2 regions of the Holtiella tumoricola genome follow, and region 1 is predicted to be linked to the other one. Evidence: predicted binding sites of a transcription regulator. Region 1 holds the regulator's gene; the other holds the start of a gene.
What was found. Region 1 encodes HrcA, which represses chaperone genes, less so after heat shock. Its sites were predicted from a motif close to TGTTAGCACTCNNNNNNNNNGAGTGCTAACA; they were not measured.

Region 2: groES (co-chaperone GroES) is a predicted target of HrcA. The motif match lies at 3,772-3,802, and genes of this name have one in related genera.

What each region holds. Positions count from the first base shown of each region.
Region 1 is NZ_JAQIFT010000068.1:13,068-18,267, forward strand. It holds gene dnaK (molecular chaperone DnaK) at 1-1,761, opposite strand, end outside; gene grpE (nucleotide exchange factor GrpE) at 1,791-2,336, opposite strand; gene hrcA (heat-inducible transcriptional repressor HrcA) at 2,358-3,389, opposite strand; gene hemW (radical SAM family heme chaperone HemW) at 3,536-4,684, opposite strand; gene lepA (translation elongation factor 4) at 4,694-5,200, opposite strand, start outside.
Region 2 is NZ_JAQIFT010000025.1:15,865-21,064, reverse strand. It holds gene PBV87_RS06050 (helix-turn-helix transcriptional regulator) at 30-1,148, opposite strand; gene PBV87_RS06045 (hypothetical protein) at 1,229-1,576, opposite strand; gene groL (chaperonin GroEL) at 1,764-3,401, opposite strand; gene groES (co-chaperone GroES) at 3,444-3,728, opposite strand; gene PBV87_RS06030 (DNA-3-methyladenine glycosylase family protein) at 4,071-5,018, opposite strand; gene PBV87_RS06025 (DUF6062 family protein) at 5,179-5,200, shown strand, end outside.

The sequences.
Region 1 (5,200 bases):
TTGTGGTGCTGCTTGTGCGTACATTTTCTCAGAAATTGCGTAGAACGCTTGTGTTAAAGCTTCTTTAGCTTCTTTAAGTTCATTTACTTCAGCATCTGTGATTGTTTCGATATTTACACGGTTGTTGATTTCTTTTAATGCATTAAGTTTAGCCTCAACATCTGCTTTATCTGCTGCTTCTAATTTATCTTCCATGTCTTTCATCATTTTTTCTGTTTGGAATACCATGCTATCTGCTTCGTTTTTCACATCGATTGCTTCTTTACGTTTTTTATCTTCAGCTGCATATTGTTCAGCTTCAGCAACTGCTTTGTTGATTTCATCATCACTTAAGTTTGTACTTGCAGTGATTGTGATGTGTTGTTCTTTACCAGTACCAAGGTCTTTAGCAGAAACTTTAACAATACCATTAGCATCGATATCAAATCCAACTTCGATTTGTGGAATACCACGTGGAGCTGGCATAATACCATCTAATTTGAAGTTACCTAAAGTTTTGTTTTGGTTAGCCATTGGTCTTTCACCTTGAACAACATGGATATCAACTGCTGGTTGGTTATCTGCTGCTGTTGAGAATACTTGGCTTTTCTTTGTTGGGATTGTTGTATTTCTTGGAATAAGAACTGTCGCTACCCCACCTAATGTTTCAATACCTAATGAAAGTGGTGTTACGTCAAGAAGAAGGATATCGCCTACCCCTGCTTCACCTGAAAGTTTACCACCTTGAATACCTGCTCCAACTGCAACACATTCATCTGGGTTAATACCTTTGAATGGTTCTTTTCCTGTAATACGTTTAACAGCTTCTTGAACAGCTGGAATACGTGTTGAACCACCTACTAATAATACTTTATCAAGTTCAGATGCATTAAGACCTGCATCGTTAAGTGCTGTTCTTACTGGTCCCATTGTACGTTCTACAAGATCACTTGTAAGTTCATCAAATTTAGCACGTGTAAGTGTTACATCTAAGTTTTTACCTGCTGCACAGATGAATGGAATTAAGATATTCGCTGTTGATTTTGAAGAAAGTTCTTTTTTAGCTGTTTCAGCTGCTTCTTTTAAACGTTGCATAGCCATTTTATCAGCTGATAAGTCTTCGCCTTCTTGTTTTTTGAATTCTTCTACTAAGTAGTTGATAATACGTTGGTCGAAGTCATCTCCACCTAAGTGGTTATCTCCACTTGTTGCTAATACTTCGATAACACCGTCACCGATTTCGATGATAGATACGTCGAATGTACCACCACCAAGGTCATATACCATAATTTTTTGTTCTTGTTCATTTTCAAGACCATATGCTAAAGCTGCTGCTGTTGGTTCATTGATGATACGTTTTACATCAAGACCTGCAATACGACCAGCATCTTTTGTTGCTTGTCTTTGGCTATCTGAGAAGTATGCAGGAACTGTAATAACAGCTTCTGTTACTGCTTCACCTAAATAGCTTTCTGCATCTGATTTAAGTTTTTGAAGTGTAATTGCTGAAATTTCTTGTGGTGAGTAATCTTTACCATCGATTGTTACTCTATGGTTAGTACCCATATGGCGTTTAATAGATGCTACTGTACGATCATGATTTGTAATTGCTTGACGTTTTGCTACATCCCCTACAAGTCTTTCACCTGTTTTTGTGAAACCTACAACTGAAGGTGTTGTTCTATTTCCGTCTGCATTTACAATAACAACTGGTTTTCCACCTTCCATTACTGCCACACAAGAGTTTGTTGTTCCTAAGTCAATACCAATAATTTTACCCATTTTACTTTCCTCCTAATTTCTATTTACGATTAATTAGCTACTTTTACCATACTGTAGCGAATAACTTTTTCTTTATATAAATAACCTTTTTGAAGTTCTTCAGCAACGATATTTTCACCTAAACTATCATCTTCTATGTGTAAAACTGCATTATGATAATCTGGATTAAATGTTTCACCTGCTGCTTCAATTGGTGTTACATGTAACTTTTCAAGTGAACTTATAAGTTGTTTATAAATCATAGATACGCCCTCATAGAAAGATTTATCTTCACTTTCTTGTTTAAGCGCACGTTCTAAATTATCAACTGTACCTAAAAGTTCTGTAAGTGTAGAGCTTACTGCTAAGTCATAAATATTTTGTTTTTCTTTTTCTGTACGTTTGCGGTAGTTATCAAACTCTGCCATTAGTCTTTGGAGTCTTTCTAAGTTTTCATCCGCTTTTGGTTTTTCTTCTGTTTCTTCTACAACTTCCCCTTCACAAGTGCCAGTAGTTTCTTCAACTACATTTTCTTCGTTTGTTGTTTCTACTGTTTCATCTTGCATAGTGGATGTTTGCATTTCTTTATCTTCCATGAATCAGCATCCTTTCTCTCTCTACTCTTTTGCTTCAATGAGCATATTTTGAATATGGTAAGAAATATGATCAAGTAATGATACAACCTGCCCATAGTTCATACGCTTTGGACCAATAATACCTATTGTTCCTAAGTTATACTCACCTATATCATAGCTTGTTGTAATAACACTACATTCACTCATAGGTTCTAGGCCATTTTCCTCACCAATACTAATACTGACTTCTTTTGTTGGTTTAGCTTTTAACATCTTTACAAGATATGGTTTTTGTTCAAGCACTTCTAGAAGTTTTTTAGCCTTTTCAATGTCATTAAACTCTTGGAAGCTTAAAATATTCGTCATACCTCTTGTAAAAATGTTTGGTACATCTTCCATTTCTAATGTATCAATAATGGCATTCATTAAATCAACTGAGATATCTTTATAGCCAAACATACGCTCTTCTAGGATGCGTAGTTTATCAACACTTAGTTCATCTAGTGAAGTACCAATTAAGCTCTCATTAATAATATTTGTTAAGATACCGCAAAGTGAATAATCTATTAACTTCTTAGTACGAATAACATAATGTCTAACAATGTTTGTGTCGGTTACAACAACGAGTGCAACACTTCTGTCATCTACGGGTACCAACTGCAGATGTTTAATCTTTGTTTGGTTAATCGTTGGTGGGGAAGCAATAGTTGCATAGTGTGTAACTGCCGAAATAAGCTTCGCAGTTTCCTCTAATAATTTGTCTATCTTGTCAAACTTATTATTGATCACCTCTGCAATAAATTGTTGTACATCAGGTGCAATATCAGGACACTGCATTAAATTATCTACATAAAGTCTGTAGCCCTTGTCTGAAGGTATACGCCCAGCGGAAGTATGTGGTTGCATGATTAAGCCTAAATCTTCAAGATCGGCCATATCATTACGAATCGTTGCAGAACTTACACCTAAGTCATATTTCTTAGATATGGTTCTAGAACCTACTGGATCCCCTGTTTGTATATAATCATGAACAATGGCTTCAAGAATCTTTCGCTTTCTTTCATTTATATCCATGATATCACTTCCTTTTGCATTGTTAGCACTCACTAAACTTGAGTGCTAACTATAGATTTAAGATATCACTCTTTAGGTGATATGTCAATAAGATTCTTTAAACATATTTTGAACAATTTGATAACGTTTTTTGTATATAATATGCACTACTCTACTTCTTCATCTAATAGGAATGAGGCGAAGATTTGATTGGATATATCTTTACCTTGTTCTGTTAAATAAAGTCTATCGTTATTATGAACCAATAGTCCTTTCTTCATCCATTCATCCAGCTGTTTCCCATAGATATCAAAAATTGAATACTTAAAGCGTTGCTGGAATTCTTGTGTACTTATTCCTACACATAGTCTTAATCCTAAAAACATAAATTCTTCCATAGCCATTTTTTTTGTAATCTTTTCTCTTGCAACAATAATTTTATTTGTGTCACCTTGTGCAGCTAGATAATCTTTAAAGTCTGTTGTATTACTAAATCTCTCGTGCATCATATAACTATGGGCACCTAGTCCAATACCTAAATAGGGTTCACAATTCCAATAAACTTTATTATGCTCACATTCATAACCAGCTTTTGACCAGTTTGAAAGTTCGTATTGATGATACCCCTTCTCTTTTAAATAACCTTTTACATATTCATAGAAGCTTCTGTCTAATTCTTCTTCTACTTCTTTTAAAGTACCTTGTTCATAACGATCACCAAATACAGTTCCGTCTTCTATGATAAGTGAATAGGCTGATAAATGTGGTAATCCAAGATTAACCACTTTTTGTAGGGTTTCTTTCCAATTTTCTAATGTTTGATCTGGTAAGCTAAACATAATATCTGTATTCAGATTAGTAATCCCTACCTTTTTCAACCTTTCAATACTTTGCTCCCACTCTTCATAAGTATGAATACGCCCTATACTCTTTAATAAGTTATTTTGTGCAGCTTGTAGTCCTAAGCTTACACGATTCACACCATGCTTTTTAAATACATGAGCATGCTCTTCTAATATAGTTCCTGGATTAGCCTCTATTGTCCACTCAACATCTTCTTCTAATATAAAATGCTTACGTAGGGCTTCACACAATTTGTCTAATAAAAAAGGTGAAAGTACCGTTGGGGTACCTCCACCTATAAATAGACTTTTTATTGTGTGTACACCCGCAAAATCTTTACCGTAATTTGCAATCTCTGCTATCAACGCTGTAATATACTCTTCTTCTTTCTCACGTTTTGGGAAAGATAAAAAGTCACAGTAATAGCATTTAGAATGGCAAAAAGGTATGTGTACATACAATCCTATTTTCATAGTCGTCCTCTATTCGTCTAATTTTAAAACGCTCATGAACGCTGCTTGTGGTACTTCTACGTTACCAACTTGGCGCATACGTTTCTTACCTTCTTTTTGTTTCTCTAGTAGTTTACGTTTACGTGAAATATCTCCACCATAACATTTAGCAAGTACGTCTTTACGCATCGCACTAATTGTTTCTCTGGCAATAACTTTATTTCCAATTGCAGCTTGGATAGGAATTTCAAATAAATGTTTTGGAATTTCTTTTTTAAGTTTTTCTACAATCTTTCTCCCTTTTTCAACGGCATTAGATTCATGCACAATAAGAGAAAGGGCATCCACCATTTCTTTATTTACAAGAATATCAAGTTTTACAAGCTTAGATTCTGTATAACCTGAGAGTTCATAATCAAATGATGCATAACCGCGTGTTCTTGATTTAAGTGCATCAAAGAAGTCATAAATAATTTCATTAAGCGGGAGCTCATAAGTGAGTACTGCGCGCGTTGCTTCTAAATATTCCATACCATG
Region 2 (5,200 bases), on a different contig from region 1:
CTAACTATTCTTACTATCTGCTACTCATCTTAGCTATTGGTATCTATATTCTTGCGTCTAAGTTCTTCTATCATCATCTCATATTGTAAATCTCCAAGTCCATATTGAGAAAATGTTGTTAACAATTCCCTTAATAATTCCTTTGTATCTTTATTGATGTTTTTGATAATATATCTACTTATTTCACTTGTTTCATCCCTATACTCTAAATATAACTTAACCATTTGATAGGTAACAGGTAATAGCTCTAGAGCTGGCATTTTGCGCTTACATACTATATCTCTATATCGTTCTAGACTTCCTTCTAATTCAAGCTCATAAGCCTCTGGTAATATTTCATCCATACTTTCGCAAGCCATACACAGCAACAAATCACCTGTATAACTTATTTGTTCTAAAAAACCTATTACTGTCAACATATTGATTTGGCAAAACATATCGTCGCCAAACCATAAGACTATCGTATCAAACTTCTCTTTAAATAGCGGTTCTAATGGTTTGAGTACAATATCTTCATACTGTTCTTTGGTTCCCTTTAAAGACCTTACTCTATTCTTGATAAAGGCCTCACTAAATATGACTTCATCAGCTTCTCCCCAGCACATGGCTTCATTAAATGAGATATATGTACACCCTTCTCGCATTTTACCTTCTCTTTGAAACCGTTCTAACATACAACCGCCATTTAGTATATGTAATACCTTACTAGAGTACTTTGCCTCTACGTCTTCTTGAAGTTTATCAATTACATAAGTAGTGATCATTTTTTCTTTCATCCCTTCATCTGGATTAGTTCCAACATACTTAGAATAGTATCTAGAAATAGGTCTTCTTTTTTGTCTATATTCATAAGGTGAGATGCCATAAAAAGTTGAAAACGCTCTTGAGAATGCTTCTTGAGAGGAGTAGCCATATTGATATGCAATATCTATAATTCTTAAATTGGTATTACATAAGGATTCTGCAGCATATTGCAATCTCTTTTTTAAAATATAACTTTTTATGGAAGTTCCTATGCTCTCCTTAAAACATACTGAACAATAATAAGGTGAATAATTAACATGCTGAGCAACATTTGTTAAAGAAATATGGTCGGTTATATGTTCATCAATATACTTCACCATTTGCCTAATATCCAATTCTTTCATGTCATCCCTCCTCTTTGCTGTATTGTATATAATTTAGACTCATCTTATATGATATTACTTGTGATTATTAATCACTTTATTCAGATTCCTAATATCCAAAAATATTCGGCCCCTCTATTCCCTTTCTCTATCCACTCTGTAATCGTTGTAAAGAATTTATCTACTGATGCATTATCCTCATAATCTGCTCTACATCTTTTCTCAATTTCTTGCCATTCTAAAAGAGTTATCTTTTGATCACCATAGTACGCATACACTTTAAAAATATCATCAAAATACGGGCTAAGTACACCTATTCCATCTTCTTCATCTGCAAAATATAAAGAGTCTTTTGACCAATGTTGCTTAGGATAAGAATGTGCATAGGCTATTTCATAGGTATCTCCACCTATTACTTTATCTGGTGTAAATACTCTTAATTCTACCATTTTATCTTCCCCCTTATTATATTACTAATATAATTTTGCTATCTCTCAATTCGTCCTAAGATATATTTTATAGTAAACATTTCTTTACCACATGGTATCACTTCTGAATCATTTATACAATTACTCATTCTCTAATCTAAATGATTGCACAAAAAAAGGACTGTATTATACAGTCCTTTTACTTTTATTACATCATACCCATTCCGCCCATGCCTGGCATTCCGCCACCTGCTGGCATAGCTGGTTCATCAGATTTGATATCTGCAACGATACATTCTGTTGTAAGGAATGTAGCTGCTACAGATGTTGCATTTTGAAGTGCACTTCTTGTTACTTTAGTTGGGTCAATGATACCACCATCGATCATATTAACATATTCTTCTGTAAGGGCATTGAAACCAACACCTACTTCTGAAGCTTTAACTTTGTCAATGATTACAGCTGCTTCAAGACCTGCATTTGCAACGATTTGACGAAGTGGTGATTCAAGTGCTTTTAAGATAATACGTACACCAGTTTTTTCATCACCTGTTGTTTCTTCAAGAAGTGGTTCTACTGCTTTAATGATGTGGATGTATGTGCTACCACCACCTGCAATGATACCTTCTTCTACAGCTGCACGTGTAGCTGCAAGAGCATCTTCAATACGAAGTTTTCTTTCTTTCATTTCTGTTTCTGTTGCAGCACCAACTTTAATAACTGCTACACCGCCTGCAAGTTTAGCAAGGCGTTCTTGAAGTTTTTCACGATCGAAATCTGAAGTTGTTTCTTCGATTTGACGACGGATAAGACCTACTCTATTAGTGATTTCTTCTTTATTTCCAGCACCATCTACGATTACTGTATTTTCTTTTGTAATTTTAACGCTTGCAGCACGTCCAAGTTGTGCTACTGTAGCATCTTTAAGATCAAGACCTACTTCTTCAGAAATTACTGTACCACCTGTAAGTGTTGCAATATCTTGAAGCATTTCTTTTCTTCTATCACCAAAACCTGGAGCTTTAACAGCTACACAGTTGAATGTTCCACGAAGTTTGTTTACTACTAATGTAGCAAGTGCTTCACCTTCTACATCTTCTGCAATGATAAGAAGTTTTGCTCCTGATTGAACGATTTGTTCAAGAACTGGTAAAATTTCTTGGATGTTTGTGATTTTCTTATCTGTAATAAGGATGTATGGATTTTCCATTACAGCTTCCATTTTTTCTGTATCTGTAACCATGTAAGCAGATAAGTATCCACGGTCGAATTGCATACCTTCTACAACATCAAGTTCTGTTGTCATAGTTTTTGATTCTTCTACTGTGATAACACCATCATTTGATACTTTTTCCATAGCATCAGCAATTAAGTTACCTACTTCATCATCACCAGCAGAGATTGCAGCAACTCTTGCAATATGTGTTTTGCTATTTACTGTTTGGCTCATACCTTTGATAGCTTCTACAGCTTTTGCTGTAGCTTGTTGCATACCACGACGAATAATGATTGGGTTTGCACCAGCTGTAATATTTTTAAGACCTTCTGTAATCATTGCTTGAGCAAGTACTGTAGCTGTTGTTGTACCATCACCAGCAACGTCATTTGTTTTTGTTGCAACTTCTTTTACAAGTTGTGCACCAATGTTTTCAAATGGGTCTTCTAACTCAATTTCTTTAGCAATAGATACACCATCATTTGTAATAAGTGGAGTACCATATGTTTTATCTAATACAACGTTACGACCTTTTGGTCCAAGTGTTACTTTTACTGCGTTCGCTAATTGATCTACACCTGATTGAAGTGATTGTCTTGCTTCCATTCCAAAACGAATTTGTTTTGCCATTTTTAGTACCTCCCTGTGCTCTTTCTATATAATAAAGATTAATTATTCAACGATTGCTAAGATATCGCTTTGTTTAACGATAATATACTCTTCTTTATCTAAAGTTACATCTGTGCCAGCGTATTTTGAATAGATAACTTTGTCGCCTACTTTTACTTGCATTTCAACTTTTTCACCGTCCACGATTCCACCTGGACCTACTGCAATAACTTCAGCTTCTTGTGGTTTTTCTTTAGCGGCACCTGTTAAGATAATACCTGATTGAGTTTTTTCTTCAGCCTCTAAATGTTTAAGTACGACTCTGTCGCCTAATGGTCTTAAATTCATAAAAATACCCTCCTTCTATAGATAAAGTATATGATTTTTTAATTGTTAGCACTCACCTATCTAGAGTGCTAATTACATCTATAATATTATGCCATTCTCTCAAAGATTGCAAGTCTAAATTTAATTATTTTCTAATTTATTTACTACAATTTTTCATTCTTACTATGGCTTCCTTTAATTCTCTTATTCTTTCGTGAATTTTTTATGTTTATATCTATTTTTAATAGATATAACTTCTGTAAAAACATAGGTATTCTGCTAGGTTTTGAATAAAAATCTACTTTTATTAGAAAGCGTAGACCTTATTCTATATTTACATATATGATTAAGCTATCTCATTACTTATTTATATAAGTTGTTCTCTCTACCATAGAAGAAGAGATACTGTTGTGCATAGCCTGCTAAGTCACCATAGTACTCTCTTGCAAAAGTTTGAATCGCCTTTAAAGAAATTTCCTTCCCTTCAAAGTACATACCTTCTATAACACGCTTAATCCATACATCTGTAGGGAACAAATCCATTTTACTGTAGGCAAAAAGTAAAATACAATCGGATACCTTAGGTCCCACTCCCTTAATTTGCATAAGCTTCTCTTTTGCCTCACTAGCAGATAAGATATAGAGTTCATTAAGATCTACTTCACCACTTGTTACTTTCTTGCAAGCATCTACAATATAAGGTGCTCTAAATCCTACCTTACATTCTCTAAGTTCTTCCTCTGTAGCTCTTAAAAGTTGCTCTGGTGTTGGAAAGGTATAGTAAGTCTTATCAGTATCATGGTCATAACCAATCTCATCACCATAGCGTTCTGTAATGTTAGCAATACATTGCTTGATATGAGGAATTGCTTTATTTTGAGAAATGATAAATGAGATAAGCATTTCCCAAGGATCTTGTTTTAATATACGGACACCGTAACCAAATTCTATCGCGGCTTTCATATAAGCATCCTTATCAGATAACGTTTTACTTATTCCTTTATAATCCGTATCTAAATCAAAGTATGCTTTCCAAATCTCATCAAACTCACCTACTGTTGTATGATGGATCATAAGATTATTACTACCTGGCTGCTGAACTAACTTAATGCGCTTTTGCTTAGCTATAAGGATATAACTATTTTCATTAATTTGTTCAAACCTAAAAACCTGTCCACTTTCTAATATCTGTCCAATATCAAAACACTCTACTTGTTCTACTATTAGATTACTTACCATCGACTCACATCCTTCAGTAAAATGCTTGAAAATACTTTTCATATTATTACCATTTACTACTCTTTTATCCAAAATAATCTTTTTTAAATTTGACTTTAATATTCTTAATAAGTCTATTCAATATGTTATAATAGGGCTATACCCTAAATACCATATAGAGTTGAGTTCTAGAGCAGATTAATATACTTACTTTACTCAAACTCTGTTTATTATACTATGATAGGAGACCTTTATGAAAGATAACCTTTATACCA